4 regions of the Priestia sp. P5 genome follow, and region 3 is predicted to be linked to each of the others. Evidence: riboswitches for the same ligand, from Rfam matches in the RefSeq annotation. Region 3 holds a riboswitch; each other region holds the start of a gene.
What was found. A riboswitch is a leader RNA that binds a small molecule or an ion and turns the genes downstream of it on or off. The one in region 3 is predicted to bind cyclic di-AMP.

Region 1 (4,251 bases), 870 kb from region 3:
ATTGCAATAATATCTTTATCCGTACGGTAGTGCATGCAGCGCGTTTCGGAATCCACCGTATCACCTTTTACTACAGGTGCAGATTTGTTCATTATCATCACTCCCTATGAAAAGTATAGCATGCTTTTATACGCCTTATCATACATATGTAAAAAGAAAAATGCTATAATAAAACCATCGTTTTACATGTCAGATTGCATGCTAAAAAGATCAGATAAAAATTGATGTCAAAACAGATCAATTAAGTGAAGTAAAGAGAGGAAGAAAAAATGAGTAAGCAAGTTATCGTTTTTACCGGAGGCGGAACAGCTGGACACGTAACACCAAACATTGCCATTATGAAAGAATTAGACAGTGAAAAATGGGATATCCATTATGTCGGTTCTCACAATGGTATCGAGAAAGAATTAATTACAAAATTAAACGTTCCATATCATGCAATTTCAAGCGGAAAGCTGCGTCGCTACGTAGATATGGAAAATGTAAAAGATGTATTTCGAGTAGCAAAAGGAGTTGGCGATGCACGTCGCGTGCTGAAAAAACTAAAGCCTTCTCTTGTGTTTTCAAAAGGCGGTTTTGTCACAGTTCCTGTTGTAATGGCTGCTAAATCGCTAAACATTCCCGTGTTCATTCATGAAAGTGATTTAACACCGGGACTGGCAAATAAAATTGCGCAGAAATTTGCCACTAAAATTTTTACTTCTTTTGATGAAGCGGCAAACTATTTTCCAAAAGAAAAAGTGCAGGTTGTTGGTTCACCTATTCGAAAAGAATTATTTAGCGGAAGCGCAGCGAACGGGGAAAGCTGGCTTCGCTTTTATGATAAGCGCCCAATTTTAACGATTATGGGCGGAAGTTTAGGAGCACGCCGCATCAATGAAATTGTTCGAGAATCCTTGCCTGAACTGCAAAAGAAATTTCAAATTGTACACCTGTGCGGAAAAGGCAATATTGATACAAGCCTTGAAAAAGAGTCGGGCTACCGTCAGTTAGAATACGTAAATGAACAGCTTCCGGATGTTCTAGCAGCAACTGATTATGTGATTACACGCGGCGGATCCAATGCCATTTTTGAGTTTTTAGCTCTTCATAAACCGATGATGATTATTCCTTTATCAAAAGCACAAAGTCGCGGAGATCAAATTTTAAATGCACAATCCTTTAAGAAAAAAGGCTACTGTATGGTTGTAGAAGAAGAACAGTTAACAAAAGAGCTGTTTTTGCGTGAAGTAAATGAGCTTCAGCAGCAGGCAAGTACGATGAAGCGTACAATGCGTGAAGCAACAAAAACGGATGCCATTTCAATTCTTGTAAATGAAATTGAGAAAATGAGCTAAAAAAAGCGTTCTTATCGAGGAGATAAGAACGCTTTTTTTTCTTTGAATCTATTATTTTAAAATAATGAATAAACAGCAAAAAATAAAGCTTTTAAAATTTCAAAAAATGTTGTTGACAGTAAAATTTAACAGGAGTAAGATTACTCTCATGAAACGTTCCACAGTGAAACGCTGAGTCTTTCCTGAAAGAGAGGGAAAGAGCGGAGGACCCAATTATTAGGGGTGAATCTCATAATTGAGTAGGGTTACTTTCTTGACCCGAACCCGTCAGCTAACTTCGTAAGCGTTAAGAGAGAGGATGGTGTAATGGTGGTCGTTTTCTATAACAGCGGATAGCGCGTTCCTTTCAAAATATAGGTGAAAGGAGCGTCAAGATGCATATATCTAAGCAAATGATTCAAATGATTGAATATCGAGCAATATGCGATCAGCAATCTTTTGATCTAGCAAACCGCTATTTGTCTACGTTAGCTAATCAAAGTATTAAACGCAGCAGTAAAAAACATAATTAAGCCTAAAAATTAAATAACAAATATACGCTTAATCAATTATGAGCGGGGGACCCAATATTTTGTACGTATGTACTAGGGGTGAATCTCTTAACTGAGTAGGGTTACTTCCATAACCCGAATCCGACAGCTAACTCCGTAAGCGTTTTGGGAGTAAAAAAATTCGTGTCGATCACGGCTTATTTGTCGTGCATTAAACCGCGGAAGAGGACTCTCTTCTGCGGTTTTTTTAATGAAAAAAATAGGAGAGCAGGTTATGTCTGCACCGTAAAGAGGATATAGTAGGGCTTTTAAAACGAGATCAACAATACGTGAGGAATAAACAATCAAAAATAACCTTTCGCAGCTAGCTCACTTGGGCGTGATGCTTTACGCACAGAAACAGTCACTACACTTAATCATTGGTGGTAAGAAACAGTTAGGAGGGAGCAACTTGGATATGATCATGCTTGGAACGCTTGCCATATTAACAGCTGCTATGTACGGAATTATTTGCTGGTCGTCTCATGTAGTAGACGAAAGAGAGGAGAAGTGAACATGTCGTTCATTTTGTTAGGTATTTCAGTTCTCGTTTTAATTTATTTAGTATATGTACTGTTAAATCCAGAACAATTTTAATAAGCGGAGGAATAAAACGTGGGGATTTTTCTACTATCAGTTGCGCTGCTGCTTGTTTTTGTAGCGCTTATTGCAAAGCCCGTAGGTATTTATATAGCGAATGTGTTTTCAAACGATAAAAACACTAGCTTGATAGGGAAGATAGAATCGGTGATGTTTAAAGCGGCAGGAATTAAAGGGCATAATCAGACGTGGAAGCAATATGCACTTGCTCTCGTTTTGGCGAATACGTTTATGATTTTTGTGGTGTATCTTATCTTCCGGTTTCAAGGGGTACTGCCGCTTAACCCAAGCCACATCAAAGGAATGGATCCGGCCCTTGCTTTTAACACGGCCATTAGTTTTATGACAAATACGAACTTGCAGCACTACAGCGGTGAATCAGGTTTGTCTTATTTCTCGCAGATGGCCGCCGTTGTATTTATGATGTTTGCTGCACCAGCAACGGCACTTGCAGTAGCAATCGCTTTTATTCGTGGGTTGGCAGGGAAGGAAATGGGAAACTTTTTTGTTGATTTTGTGAAATCAATTACGCGTGTTTTACTTCCTATCGCTTTTATAACAGGCATTTTATTTGCGTTTTTAGGTGTTCCTCAAACGTTAAGCGGAACGGTGACTGCCCATACATTAGAAGGGGCAACACAGCAAATAGCAAGGGGACCAGTTGCTTCTTTTCTTTCAATCAAAGAGCTAGGCAACAACGGAGGAGGGTTTTTTGGTGTCAATTCGGCTCATCCATTTGAAAATCCTAACGCGTTGAGCAATGTATTACAAATTGTCCTTATGCTTTTATTGCCAACCGCACTTCCTTTTACGTACGGAAAAATGATCGGACAGCGTAAGCAAGGTCGCATCTTGTTTGTAGCGATGAGTATGCTGTTTATCGTTATCTTAAGCACAGCGTTTGTAACAGAGTGGGGCGGTAACCCTAGACTTGATGCTTTTCATCTAAATGAAGCGAGCGGTTATATGGAAGGAAAAGAAGTCCGGTTTGGTGTCGGTATGTCAACTCTGTACGCCATCGTGACGACAGCAAGTGAAACAGGCGCGGTTAACGCGATGCACGATACTCTTACGCCTCTTACCGGGTTGTTAACGCTTGGAAATATGATGTTAAATACTGTATTTGGCGGTGTCGGAGCAGGATTTATGAATGTCATGATGTACGTCATCATCGCCGTATTTTTATCAGGTTTAATGGTTGGAAGAACCCCGGAATACGTAGGTAAAAAAATTGAAGGAAAAGAAATGAAGCTAATCGCCGTGACGCTTATTCTGCAGCCGCTGTTAATTTTAGGGGGAACCGCCGTAGCGCTCACTACTCATTTAGGAATAGAAGGTATATCAAACCCAGGCTTTCACGGCTTAAGTCAGGCACTGTATGAATTTACATCGTCAGCAGCAAACAATGGATCTGGTTTTGAAGGACTCGGTGACGCAACGCCGTTTTGGAACATTTCTACGGGAATTGTTATGTATATTGGACGTTACTTCGGACTAATTACGATGCTGGCGGTATCAAGCTCACTAGCATCTAAGCAGCTTGTTCCTGAAACACCGGGGACATTTAAAACGGATACGTCTTTATTTAGCGGCATTTTAATTGGAACTACCGTTATTGTAGGGGCACTTACGTTTTTCCCAGTGCTTGTACTTGGGCCGGTTGCTGAGTATTTGACACTGTAATTAAGAAAGCGGAGGATTATAATGAATAAACGGAATTTTACGAATAATCTTGAATTTGATCGTAACAGTCACATTCAAGGTGCTGTAGATAAACAAACTTC
Region 2 (4,251 bases), 190 kb from region 3:
AAATGTTTAGGACAGGGGTGCGGATTTTTCCAACGAGAAAAACCTTCAAATTTCGCCAAAAAAAGTGAATCATATTTTTGTTTCTTTCGTTATATATAGTAAGAGATTTTTTACTATAAAAAAGGGGGACCTTTAATGCGCCGACATTCCAAATTGCCCATTGTTCTTGTCTTTGCCTTCTTTTTATTCATCGCAACTGTTTTGTGCGTAACCTCTTATATGTCTTGAACGTATAAATAATATAAAAAAATCGCCTCATCGAAGGCGATTTTTCTACCCTAGCATTATATCTTCGTTTGGATAACGAACGGCTTCACGCTTTTGCTTAGATAATGAAAACGCAAGCGTTAATGGCCCCACTTTTCCTAAAAACATGATAAAAACAATAATCACGCGGCCAAAGTATGAAAGTTCAGGAGTCGCTCCCATCGATAAGCCTACTGTTCCAAACGCAGAAACAACTTCAAACATAATTTTTACAAACGGCAGATTTTCCGAAATATTTAACAGAAAAATGGCCCCAAACACAAACATAATCGAAATCATCGTGATGGCTAGTGCCTTAAACACGTGAAGAGGAAGAAGTCGTCTCTTTAACAGCACAATATCTTCCCGGCTTCGTAAAAATGCCCATACAGAAAAAACAATCACCACAAACGTTGTTAGTTTAATACCGCCTCCTGTTGACGCACTTCCTGCACCAATAAACATTAATAAGACCATTAAAAAAACCGTTGCGTCATGCAGGTGAGCTAAATCAATTGTATTAAATCCAGCGGTTCTTGTCGTTACCGCTTGAAAATAAGAAGCCCATACTTTGTCTCCTAATGATAAATTTCCGAGCGTATGCGAATTGCTGTACTCTAAGAAAAAAATAAAAAGCATGGCAATCACATTAATCGCAAACGTGCTGATAATCATAATTTTTGAATGCAGCGTTAGTTTTTTATACGATTTTTTCACCCACATATCAGCAAGAACGGTAAACCCTAACCCGCCAATGATGAACAAAAAAGAAATCGTTATGTTAATAATAGGATCTCCAACATACTGCACTAAGTTATCAGACAGTAGTCCAAACCCTGCGTTATTAAAAGCTGAAATTGAATGAAACAAGCTAAAGAACAGCCCCTTAGACCATCCGAATTCCGGAACCCAGCGTATCGCTAAAAAAATAAGTGCAATAAACTCAATTAAAAATGAAAAGATAAACAGCCTTTTAACTAGCAGGACAACTCCGCCGACGCTCGTTTGATTTAATGCCTGCTGAACGAGCATACGCTCTTTAAATCCAATTTTTTTACCTAGCATCATAAAAATCAACACGGCAAATGACATAATGCCAAGACCGCCTATTTGAATTAACAGCATAATGATTGTTTGACCGATGACGGTAAAACGCGTACCTGTATCTACGACGGCTAAGCCGGTCACTGTCATAGCGGAAGTAGATGTAAAAAGGGCGTCTACCCACCGGATTGGCTCAGTAGTAGAAACAGGCATCATCAATAGAAGAGCACCAATAATAATTCCTCCGCCAAAAATGGAGACAAGCAGCTGCGGAGGGGTGAGTTTAATGATTTGTTTTTTCATCAGTTAAACTCCTTCTTCTTCAAAACGGTTCAAATCGCGATTATGTCCGATAACAATCAGCATATCTCCTTGTTCAATTATTTCATGCGCGGTAGGCGAAATCACCATTTCCCCGTCTTTTCGCTGAAAGCCGATAATGTTGCAGCCGTACTTGGCACGAATGTTTAAATCAAACAGCGTTTTATTATGAAGTTTCTTAGAAGCGACAATTTCGACAATACTATAATCCTTTGACAATTCAATGTAATCGATGATTTTTTCTGACACCACGTGATGAGCAATACGCTTAGCAATATCGCGCTCTGGATGAATAACTTTGTCCGCTCCTATTTTTTCGAGCACTTTTTGATGATACATATTCACTGCTTTTACCCATACTTGCTTAACGCCCATATCTTTTAAAAGCATCGTTGCGAGCACACTTGCTTCGATATCATCTCCAAACGAAATAAGCGCATGATCAACATTGCGGATACCTAGCCCCTTTAAGCTAGCTTCATCAATCGCGTTTGCTTGGACAACATATGTAGCTGAGTTGCTAAATTTATTTACTACCTCCTGATTGCGGTCAATAGCGAGCACATCCACATCCAGATTAGCAAACTCTTCAACCAAACTGCCTCCAAAACGACCTAATCCCAATACAGCAAACTGTTTTTTCATAGTGTATTTATTCCTTTCTTCAACTGCTGTGTGTTCTCTTAGCTTATACTTTTTCTAAAAAATTACATCTTTTTCTTAAAAAAAGCGCAAAAAAACACAGGAAGGCTCCTGTGTTTTTCCACACTCTTCCCCCTCAAAACGCTTGCGAAGTTAGCTGTCGGGTTCGGGTTTTAAGAGTAACCCTACCTTTTTAAGGATTCACCCCGGAGCACAATATGTGCGTAAATAATGGGTCCTCCGCTCCGTAATGGATTAAGCGATTTTTATTCAAATGTCTATGATCTATTTTTTAGAATAATCGATTCGATTCATGATACGTTTCACTTCACGAAAGCTATCTTACTCCTGTGAATTTTGTCTGTCAAGATATTTTTAGCGAAGACCTCACTTGCGCTGCAAGCTGCAAAAATCATATAAATCTAAACTGACAATCATTTTGTGAAATTGATCAAATAAATTAATAACAGCCAAAAGCTCTAACAGCTGCGTATCACTGTAAAATTTCTTTAATTGATCCATATCAGCATCGGTCAACTCCCTTGGACGCACCCGGTATACATCAATAAATCGAAACAGCAGCCGATCTTTTTCTTCCAGCTCTTTTTCTCTTAACACTTTTTGATTAAGCGTCTCATCCCCTACATATGACATGCTCATACACGTCTCACAGCCGTTAACACCTGCTAGATAAAGCCTAATTTTTTCCTTAGTCTCTTTTCCTACTATATCGCTGTTCCAAAGCGTGTCGTAAAGCTCATCATACAATCTTTTTACATGCGGAATTAAATTCAGTGCTTTTTCAAAATTTGTTCCCTCTTCGTTTGCTAACAAAACTCTTGCCATTTTTTACTCACTCCTTTTTAATTATTATAGTAAGAAAAACGGAAATTTTAGATTACATATAAAACATCTTAGCTACTATTACTAATCAAATGAAACGTTAATGAGAAAGAAGGTTTTCAATTGAAAATTGATGAAATTGATTTATCGATTTTACAGGCGCTGCAGCAAAACAGCCGCCTTTCCTTACGAGAGCTAGGAAAACAAATTAACCTGTCTCCCCCTTCGGTGGCAGAGCGAGTAAGGCAGCTAGAAAGCTTTGGCGTTATAAAAGGATATACGATTGATATTGATTATGAAAAGATGCACCTGCCTGTATCGTGTTTTATTGAAGTAACTATGAAAAACGGCGAGCACGAGCGTTTTAAACGATTTATTTCTCAGTATCCCTACGCTTTATTCTGTGAACGCATCGCCGGGCAAGCCTGCTTTATTACAAAGCTTCAGCTTCCCCACCTGCACGTACTCGAACAATTTATTAACGAAATTACACCTTATGCTAAAACGATTTCACACATCGCCCTTTCTCACGTGGAGATGTCTCCTGGATTACTGAGCCATTTAAAAGATGAAAAGTGATTGAAACGTAACGAAAGCAATCCAATCGAAAAGCGAACAATGGGATCAATGGAATCAATAAGCTCGTATGAATCACTTTTGACACCGCTGTTGATTTCCGTGTCAGTCTTCGCCTTGCCCTCCAATCAACAGCCAGAAACAAATAAATAGATTAAACATACGTTCACCATACTAACGAAAAGATCCGAACGATTCATCGTTCGGATCTTCTTTCCACTAAACTACTTTTGTCCCAAGCTCTTTTATTCGTCCAACAGCATAAAAAATAACCCTCCAAAGCTGGAGGGTATAAATTTTCCGAATAATGAAAGTTTTACAACTTCATTTTATCAGGTGACGACATTTCTGTCTACTTAAAAATGTAAAAGAGCTCTCTATTAATAGAAAGCTCTTTTACCTGCTTGCTTTTTGAAAACAATCAATCTATATAAAAGGGAACTACCTAAGGTTGAAAGTCACGTGGAACCTTGGCAGTTCATCCTGGATATACCGGTTGATATGATTCAAAACAAGTTCTTTCATCATTTCTTCTTTGACTTCTGATTCCGTTTTTTTATCTTTTTGTTTTAAAATAAG
Region 3 (4,251 bases):
GTAGGAACTCGTGTTGAGGTGCGTAGCGTAGACCCAGCTGCTAACCCATATTTAGCAATGGCTGTTCTATTAAAAGCTGGTTTAGATGGAATCAAGAACAATCTTGAAGCTCCAAAACCTATCGATCGTAATATCTATGTAATGACAAAAGAAGAGCGTGTTGAAGAAGGTATCGTAGATTTACCTGCAACATTAGCTCAAGCTTTAGATAGCTTCCAATCAAACGAAGTTATGGTTTCTGCATTAGGTGAACACTTAGCAGAGCACTTCGTTGAAGCGAAAGAAATCGAGTGGGATATGTTCCGTACACAAGTTCATCCTTGGGAACGTGACCAATACATGAGCCAATATTAATTCCTAAAAGTCCGAGAGATCGTTTATACGTTCTCTCGGACTTTTTTGTTTTTCAAAATGAATAACATTCTGCATGCGTATATTAAATATCGAACTAAGCTGTTCATAAAACAAGTATAGCTGCCTGTCGTACAATTTACGGGAGGCTTTTTATTGTTTTGTTAGATACAGGAAAGAATTTGGTTATATAAATTAAAAAGGATAAGCTTTTTGTCTCATTGAATCTATATGTAAAAGTAGTGTATAACAGATAGAGAGATTGTTTATGCGTTCACTCTGCACTTCAGTATAACTTCAGAGAATTTTCAGCCAGGCGTAGTGTTATTAGAAAATACTGTTGGAGAGGAATGGAATGAAAATGCAAGAAGGAAATTTTTTCAAAGGTTTAGTAATAGGCATATTAATAAGCATTCCAATTTGGATTATTCTCATTGTTATAGGCGTTCTGCTTTTTAAATAGGTCCTAACGTTATAAAGATCAAAAGTGTTAGGTCGAAGAAGATCCGCACGATGAATCGTGCGGATTTTTTTATTGGTAACGTGAACGTAGATTTCATCTATTTAGTTGCTTCTAGCTGTTGATTGGAGGGCAGGCGAAGACTCCTGCGGGAAAAGCGGAATAGGTGAGACCCCGCAGGAGCGTAAGCGACGAGGAGGCTCACCAGCCGCCCGCGGAAAGCGAAGTCTTGCACGGAAATCAACAGCGGTGTCACAAGCAATCCCTACTAGAGCACTTGTCCCATTTGTTCGTTTTTAGATTGGAGTGGTTTCGTTATGGCACAATCTCCTTTTTTAGTAATTTTTCACTAAGTAGGCTAGTAACTGTAGCACTTTTTTCCCTCATGCATATGTTAGCAATAAGGAGGGACAAGTAATATGAAAAAAATTTATCTCGATGCAGGACATGGTGGGGCAGACGTAGGAGCAGTTGGAGCGAATGGATTGTATGAAAAAAACCTAGTTTTGAAAATTCAACAATATTTAATAAGCTATTTAAATAGCACGTACAGTGATTTTACGATTAAAACCACTCGTACCACAGATGTTTTTTTATCGTTATCTCAGCGCGCTTCTCAAGCTAATTCGTGGGGCGCAGACGCATTTATGTCTATTCACGTAAATGCCGGTGGAGGAACAGGGTACGAAGATTATGTTTATAGAAGCGCTAGCAATGCCAGTAAAACGTTTCAATCGATTGTACACGGCCAAGTACAGCCAGCGCTGCTGTCGTATAATCATCCGAATCGCGGTCGAAAATCAGCCAATTATGCGGTGCTTCGCTTAACAAATATGCCCGCAGTACTCACTGAAATAGCTTTTATTGATAACAGTACAGATGCAGCACTTCTTCAAAATGAAGCTTTTTTAAAAAGCATGGGTGAATCGTATGCAAAAGGAATTGCCGTATATTTAAATTTACCTCGTCGTGCAGTTCCAAATCCATCCCCATCTCCAACACCAAATCCTTCACCTTCTGAACCGGGTACAAAAACGTATACGATCAAGCAAGGAGATACGCTTTACAGTATTGCACAGAAGTACAACATAACAGTACAGGCGCTTCAAGAAGCGAATACAGGGCTTTCTGATCCTTTAACACTACAGGTTGGAAAAACAATTGTTATTCCTTCAGGAACTTCATCAACACCAACACCAACACCAGCACCGCCTTCTGAACAATATCCACTTCCCAATGGAATTTTAAAACAAGGCGATTCTGGAGAAGCTGTGAAACAGCTTCAAAGAGCATTAAACGCGGTTAATTTTAAAGTAGGGTCAGTAGACGGAATATATGGAGTTCAAACGAAAGATGCAGTCAGACGTTTTCAGCTTGTGTATCTTCCTTATGATGTAGATGGCATTTATGGTCCTCAAACGAAAAACAAGCTAGCAGCTGTTTTAAAAGCAAAAAGTTAAAGCAAGAAGGTCTTCTGTAAGCAGGCAGAAGGCCTTTTGTTTTCCCATTAAAAGCGTCTTAAGCACTATTTTATAATTTACGTAAAATAATGCTTTACAAACCATTTGTACGGGAGTATATTATCTAAGAACAAAGGATAGTTATGAACGAAACATGTTATCAATCATACTCTTTAACCGAAAATTATATTGACCTGTTATCGCTTAATTCGTCAGGAGTGGGGGACCCAAATTTGTGCATTGTCACTTGGGGTGAATCCTTTTTTAAAGGTAGGGCTACTCTCATAGCCCGAATCCGACAGCTAACCCCATAAGCGTTTTGGAGAGGAGGTTTAAGCTGTGTAAAAACGCTGAGAACCCTTAGTGTTTTTTTTGTGCGCTTTTTTAACATAAAAAAGTATTTTTTAGGAATAATATCACTTATTCGTGAACTTGTAACGGAGCTTAGCAATGAACAGTAAATAGTAGCTAGGCAATCATCGGAGGGAAATTACGTGAACTATTCAGTTCTCAAAAGATTATTGATTGGAAAGCCGCTTAAAACAAAAGAGTTAGGCGATCAAAAGCTTAGTAAGCTTAAAGCACTGGCTATTTTATCATCAGATGCCTTATCTTCAGTGGCTTATGGAACAGAACAAATTTTGATTGTACTTGCAACAGTAGGCGTCCTTGCCTATTGGTATTCAATTCCAATTGCGATTGGGGTATTGGTGCTGCTGACGGCTTTAATTCTTTCATACCGTCAAATTATTTATGCGTATCCGCAAGGCGGAGGAGCTTATATTGTTTCCAAAACCAATTTAGGAGAAAATCCCGGGCTTATCGCTGGGGGATCACTGTTGGTAGATTATATTTTAACAGTTGCTGTGAGTGTTTCAGCAGGAACCGATGCTTTAACTTCGGCTTTTCCAACGCTGCATCATTACAATGTAGTAATTGCGTGTTTGCTGGTGATTTTTATTACCGTCTTAAATTTACGTGGTGTAACAGAATCCGCTTCTGTATTAGCTTATCCGGTTTATTTATTTGTTATTGCTCTTATTTTGTTAATAGCGGTAGGCTTGTTTAAAATAGCGACAGGTCAAGTTTCACCTGAGCTTCATCCCTCTCTCGGTACAGTAGTGCCAGGTATTAGTTTGTTTTTATTATTAAAAGCTTTTTCATCAGGGTGTTCGGCATTGACAGGTGTAGAAGCCATTTCAAATGCAGTGCCTAACTTTAAAGAGCCAGGTGCAAAAAATGCTGTTCATACATTAATGCTGATGGGCGGTATTTTAGCCGTTTTATTTTCTGGCATCACGTTTTTAGCTTATTGGCTTGGCATTTCTCCAAAAGCAGATGAAACGGTTGTATCACAAATTGCATCGAGTGTGTTTGGACGAAATGGATTTTATTATTTTATTCAAGGCACAACAGCTCTAATTCTAGTGCTAGCGGCGAATACGGGCTTTTCTGCTTTCCCTTTGCTGGCTGTCAACTTATCTTCTGATAAATACATGCCAAGAATGTTTCAAATTCGTGGTGATCGATTAGGCTATTCAAATGGAATTGTGACCCTTGGAATTGCTTCTATTGTCTTAATTGTAGCTTTTAAAGGAGCGACTGAACAATTAATTCCTCTTTATGCAGTCGGGGTGTTTATTCCATTTACGCTTTCTCAAACAGGCATGATTGTCAAATGGCTTAGAGAAAAGCCGGCCGGCTGGCAAGGGAAGCTAGCCATTAACTTAATTGGGGCCCTCATTACCTTAACGGTGCTAATTATTTTATTTACAACGAAGTTTTCACAAGTATGGTCCGTGCTCATTTTCTTACCGGTTATTGTCTATATTTTTCATCGCATTCATACGCATTATGAAGCGGTAGGAGAGCAGCTTCGCATTAAGCAAGGAGAAAAGATTGGAAAGCTTGAAGGAAGTGTAGTCATTGTTCCTGTAGCAGGAATGACAAAGGTAGTAGAAAATTCATTAAATTATGCAC
Region 4 (4,251 bases), on a different contig from region 3:
CTATAATTAGCCGATTGATAGATAAAAACCAATGCGGCATAGTTTTTTCCTTTCCCTCTTTACGTATTACGTACTACAAAAGTTTCAATAAAAAAAAGCGCTAGTTTTATCCAGCGCTTTTATAGTTTAAAGTTAATTTGAATAATACCTACTTTACGAAGAGCATCGTATAAAATAACTAAAGCCGGTCCTAAAAATAATCCGACAAAGCCTAAAAGTTTAAATCCAATGTACAAACTAACTAGTGCAGCCAAAGGTGAAATGCCCATATTTGTAGAAAATACTTTTGGTTCTACTACACGTCTTACTACCGTAATGACTCCAAATAGAATAAATAAGCCGATTGCTAATGAGTCATGTCCTTGAGTAAGAGCAAAAATCCCCCATGGAACGAGCACCGAGCCTGTCCCAAGGATTGGTAAGATATCGACAATTACAATTAATAAACTAAGAAGCGCGGTATACGGAACATCTAATAGCCAAAGCCCTACATAAGCCATTACAAACGTCATGACACTTAAGATAATTTGTGCCTTGATAAAACCAACCCCCGCTTGGATAAGCTGAGTGATGACAACTTGTAGCTTATATTTCGTTTCTTCTGTTAAAAATGACTTAATTTTATTTTTAATAGCAGGCAGCTCAAGGCTGATAAATACAAGTGCTACTAAATAAATAAGAAACTCTAATAGAAACCCAGGAACAGTAGCGGCAAAGCTAATGATGATTTCTACGGTACTTTTTAATAGAGAATCTAATGAATTTACGGTTTTTTCAAGCGTGCGCTCGATAGAAGAAATCACTTCTGTAGGAAGAGCGTTTGAATAGTATTTCCACTTAATAATAGTTGGATAAATCGCGGTTTCATAGATTTCTTTTACAAAGGAAGGCGCTATTTTTGAAAGAGCAACCACTTGCGTAACGATTGTCCGAACAATAAAAAATCCAATAAGTATGAGCGAAACAACATATAAAATGAAGGTCATAAGCACTGCATAGACTCTCTTCATTTTAAAAGATTGATGCAATTTTTGAACAATACCCTCAAGTGCTAATGCTGTTAATAAAGCAAACACAATCGGTAAACTGTAAGGGATTAACAAACATACGATTACTATCGAGGCGATGACCCATATTCGCTTTTTCCACATACTCTACTATCCCCCTACTAGCTAAGCTATCTCTATATTTACTGATAAAGAAAGGAACCAGTGACTGCTTTATGTAAGAATAAAATTTGGATATTTTTATACCTGATGTTACATATTATAGGGTCAATTCCCATAATAATAAAGGGATTATTATGAAAAAAGCTACTTATTCTAATTTTTTGAATAGAATAAGTAGCTTTTTAATTTATAAATTAGCCGGCCCTCATGACCTCTGTACCTTTTTTAGGGTCAAATTTGCCTTCTGATTTAGACATTACAATTGCTGCTAGTGTGTTTCCTACTAAGTTAACAACCGTACGTGCCATATCCATGATTCTGTCTACTCCGGCGATGAAGGCTAATCCTTCTGCGGGAACACCGATTGTTCCAAGAGTAGCTAGTAATACAACAAATGATGTTCCTGGCACTGCAGCCATTCCTTTAGATGTAACCATCAATACAAGAATGAGCGTCAGCTGTTGAACGATCGTTAAATCAATACCATACACTTGCGCTAAGAATAACGCTGCAATCGCTTGATAAAGAACGGAACCATCTAGGTTAAATGTATAACCGATTGGTACAACGAACGATACGATAGCTTTTGGACAGCCCATCTTTTCAAGTTTTTCCATAATACGCGGAAGAACTGTCTCAGAGCTAGATGTACTGTATGCTAACAACAGTTCATCTTTCATATAGCGGAATAAGTGGAAGATGTTAATTCCTGCCCATTTCGCAATTCCTCCTAATACAACAAGTAGGAAGAAAATTAGCGCTAAATAAACTAAGATAACAAGCTTTCCTAATGAAAGGAGTGAATCTAAGCCAAATTTTGAAACCGTTACACCAATTAAAGCAAATACACCAATTGGAGCCACTTTCATTACAAGGTTTACCACGTGAAACATTGCGTGAGAAACGCCGTCGAAGAATTGTACAACTGGCTTTCCTCTTTCCCCAATTGCTGCTACTCCAAGTGCAAACAACACTGTAAAGAAGATAATTGCTAGCATGTCTCCTTCAACAATTGACTGGAAGAAGTTTGTCGGAACAATGTGTAAGAAAGTTTCAGCCACTGACTTTCCTTCTTGCTGTTCGGATGTTTCAACGTATTGTGAAATATCACTCTTCTGTGCTGAATGAATGTCTACACCTTGCCCAGGGTGAAAAATATTAGCAATCAATACACCGATTACAATTGCAAAAGTCGTAATAATTTCAAAATAGAGAATGGTTTTAACGCCGAGCTTTCCGACCTGTTTACCGCTCCCTGCTCCTGCAACTCCAACGACTAAGCTTGAGATAACAATTGGAATAACAATCATCTTGATTAATCTTAAAAATAGGTCTCCTAGCGGCTGTAGGTATGTTACTACACGCGGATCGTTAAACCAAATTACCCCTACAAGAACACCAAGGATTAAACCGGTAAAAATCTGCGTAGCCAAACCAAAACGAATTTTTTTCATAGATGTACCTCCCCAAAGATGTATGACATTTGTATATACTTTTCTGAAAAAACAAAAAAAGACTATTCTTAAGAAAGAACAGCCTTTTACTTACGCTATTTTGGGCTCTTTCTCTCAATGAAGCAAACGGGGTTAACTGTCGGATTCGGAATTGAGAGTTTCCTACCTTTTGTAAGGATTCACCCCAAGGCAGCTTTACTGCCGATAATGATTCCCCCGCTCTATACGATTAAGCTTATTATTCAGTTTTTATAAAATTAAAACGATCTATACGTTGTCATACGTTTTTTACAGTCAATAAAACTAAACAGAAGTCTTACTTTTACTTAACTTTATACTGCACAAATATTAATTTACTATTTTTCGACACGTTTTGTCAATACCCATGTTTATAAAACGCTTTCAAAAGGCGATAATATATATTTATGCAAAAAAGCTATTGCAACATTGCAATAGCTTTTTCTTGCTCTTTGAGTCTCTATTAGAAGTTTAAAGGACTAAAGAACTCGCGTGTTTATTTTATAAAAATACAAAATATAGAATAGCTGCTAAAACAATTCGATATAGTGCAAATGGTACTAATTTGATACGATTAATTAATTTCAGGAAAAAGCGAATAGATACCAGCGCAAAAATAAAGGCGCTGATAAAACCAGCAATAAAAAACGGTAGCGCATCTGATGTGAAATACTGCCAGTTTTTAACCAATGAAAGTCCACTTGCTCCTGCCATGATTGGCACTGCCATAATAAATGTAAAATCTGCGGCTGCCTTATGGCTCATTCCAAGAAGAACTCCTCCTGAAATCGTTGAGCCTGAGCGAGAAAAGCCTGGCCAAAGAGCAATACATTGAAACAGTCCTATACCCAGTGCTTGTCCATAAGACATTTGGTCCACCGTTTCTACACGCGGACGTTTAGGTCCAAACAAATCTGCTAGAATCATTAATACAGCTCCGACTACTAAGCCAATTAGCACCGTATTTAAAGAAAACAAATGTTCATCAATGTAATCATCAAACAAAAGTCCTAACACTCCTGCGGGTAACAGCCCAACAATTACCTGCATTAAATTCAAGCGATTTGTCGGTCCAATTGGAGCAGCTGGCTTTTTTCCCAATCCTAATAAATTAATAAAACGATCTTTAAAAATAACAACTACTGCTAAGATCGACCCTAGCTGAATAACAATTTTAAATGTATTAGCTACTGGAGATGAAAATAATTCTTTTGAATTTAACCACAGGTCATCCACAATAATCATATGCCCAGTTGACGAAACAGGAGCAAACTCTGTTAAACCTTCTACAATCCCTAAAATGATTGCTACAATAATTTCCCACATAAAGCTATGTACCTTGCCTTTCTTTCAAATTAATAAGCTTATCGCTTCGTTTTACATGCTCAACTATTTTCCTATTTTGACACTTGCTTTTTTATCATAATTGTTAAAACTATGAAATACAATGTGTATTTGCAAAAAGATAAGAATCTTTAATAATTTGTAATAAAAACCTTACATGCTATAACCAAAAAAACAAGATATCAGCTTTTATTTGTTTTAAAAAGCAGTCGCTATGTTCGGTATAAATTCCGGGCCGTTAGCTAAAAATGAATCATCTAGACTAT

Region 1: another riboswitch for cyclic di-AMP. It lies ahead of kdpF (K(+)-transporting ATPase subunit F); the one in region 3 lies ahead of MMB69_RS04055 (APC family permease).
Region 2: another riboswitch for cyclic di-AMP. It lies ahead of MMB69_RS05025 (potassium channel family protein); the one in region 3 lies ahead of MMB69_RS04055 (APC family permease).
Region 4: another riboswitch for cyclic di-AMP. It lies ahead of MMB69_RS26085 (cation:dicarboxylate symporter family transporter); the one in region 3 lies ahead of MMB69_RS04055 (APC family permease).

Annotation. Positions count from the first base shown of each region.
Region 1 covers NZ_JAKWFJ010000001.1:1,660,972-1,665,222, forward strand. The annotation lists gene MMB69_RS09160 (CHY zinc finger protein) at 1-92, opposite strand, end outside; gene MMB69_RS09165 (undecaprenyldiphospho-muramoylpentapeptide beta-N-acetylglucosaminyltransferase) at 270-1,337, shown strand; cyclic di-AMP (ydaO/yuaA leader) riboswitch at 1,497-1,639, shown strand; gene MMB69_RS09170 (hypothetical protein) at 1,712-1,849, shown strand; cyclic di-AMP (ydaO/yuaA leader) riboswitch at 1,865-2,005, shown strand; gene kdpF (K(+)-transporting ATPase subunit F) at 2,384-2,464, shown strand; gene kdpA (potassium-transporting ATPase subunit KdpA) at 2,489-4,150, shown strand; gene kdpB (potassium-transporting ATPase subunit KdpB) at 4,172-4,251, shown strand, end outside.
Region 2 covers NZ_JAKWFJ010000001.1:981,390-985,640, reverse strand. The annotation lists gene MMB69_RS05030 (TrkH family potassium uptake protein) at 274-1,593, opposite strand; gene MMB69_RS05025 (potassium channel family protein) at 1,597-2,256, opposite strand; cyclic di-AMP (ydaO/yuaA leader) riboswitch at 2,381-2,525, opposite strand; gene MMB69_RS05020 (carboxymuconolactone decarboxylase family protein) at 2,641-3,099, opposite strand; gene MMB69_RS05015 (Lrp/AsnC family transcriptional regulator) at 3,220-3,675, shown strand; gene MMB69_RS05010 (peptidyl-prolyl cis-trans isomerase) at 4,114-4,251, opposite strand, start outside.
Region 3 covers NZ_JAKWFJ010000001.1:791,787-796,037, forward strand. The annotation lists gene glnA (type I glutamate--ammonia ligase) at 1-354, shown strand, start outside; gene MMB69_RS04045 (hypothetical protein) at 920-1,111, shown strand; gene MMB69_RS04050 (N-acetylmuramoyl-L-alanine amidase) at 1,231-2,271, shown strand; cyclic di-AMP (ydaO/yuaA leader) riboswitch at 2,463-2,603, shown strand; gene MMB69_RS04055 (APC family permease) at 2,766-4,251, shown strand, end outside.
Region 4 covers NZ_JAKWFJ010000008.1:30,360-34,610, reverse strand. The annotation lists gene ytvI (sporulation integral membrane protein YtvI) at 120-1,151, opposite strand; gene MMB69_RS26085 (cation:dicarboxylate symporter family transporter) at 1,364-2,623, opposite strand; cyclic di-AMP (ydaO/yuaA leader) riboswitch at 2,730-2,869, opposite strand; gene MMB69_RS26080 (undecaprenyl-diphosphate phosphatase) at 3,143-3,967, opposite strand.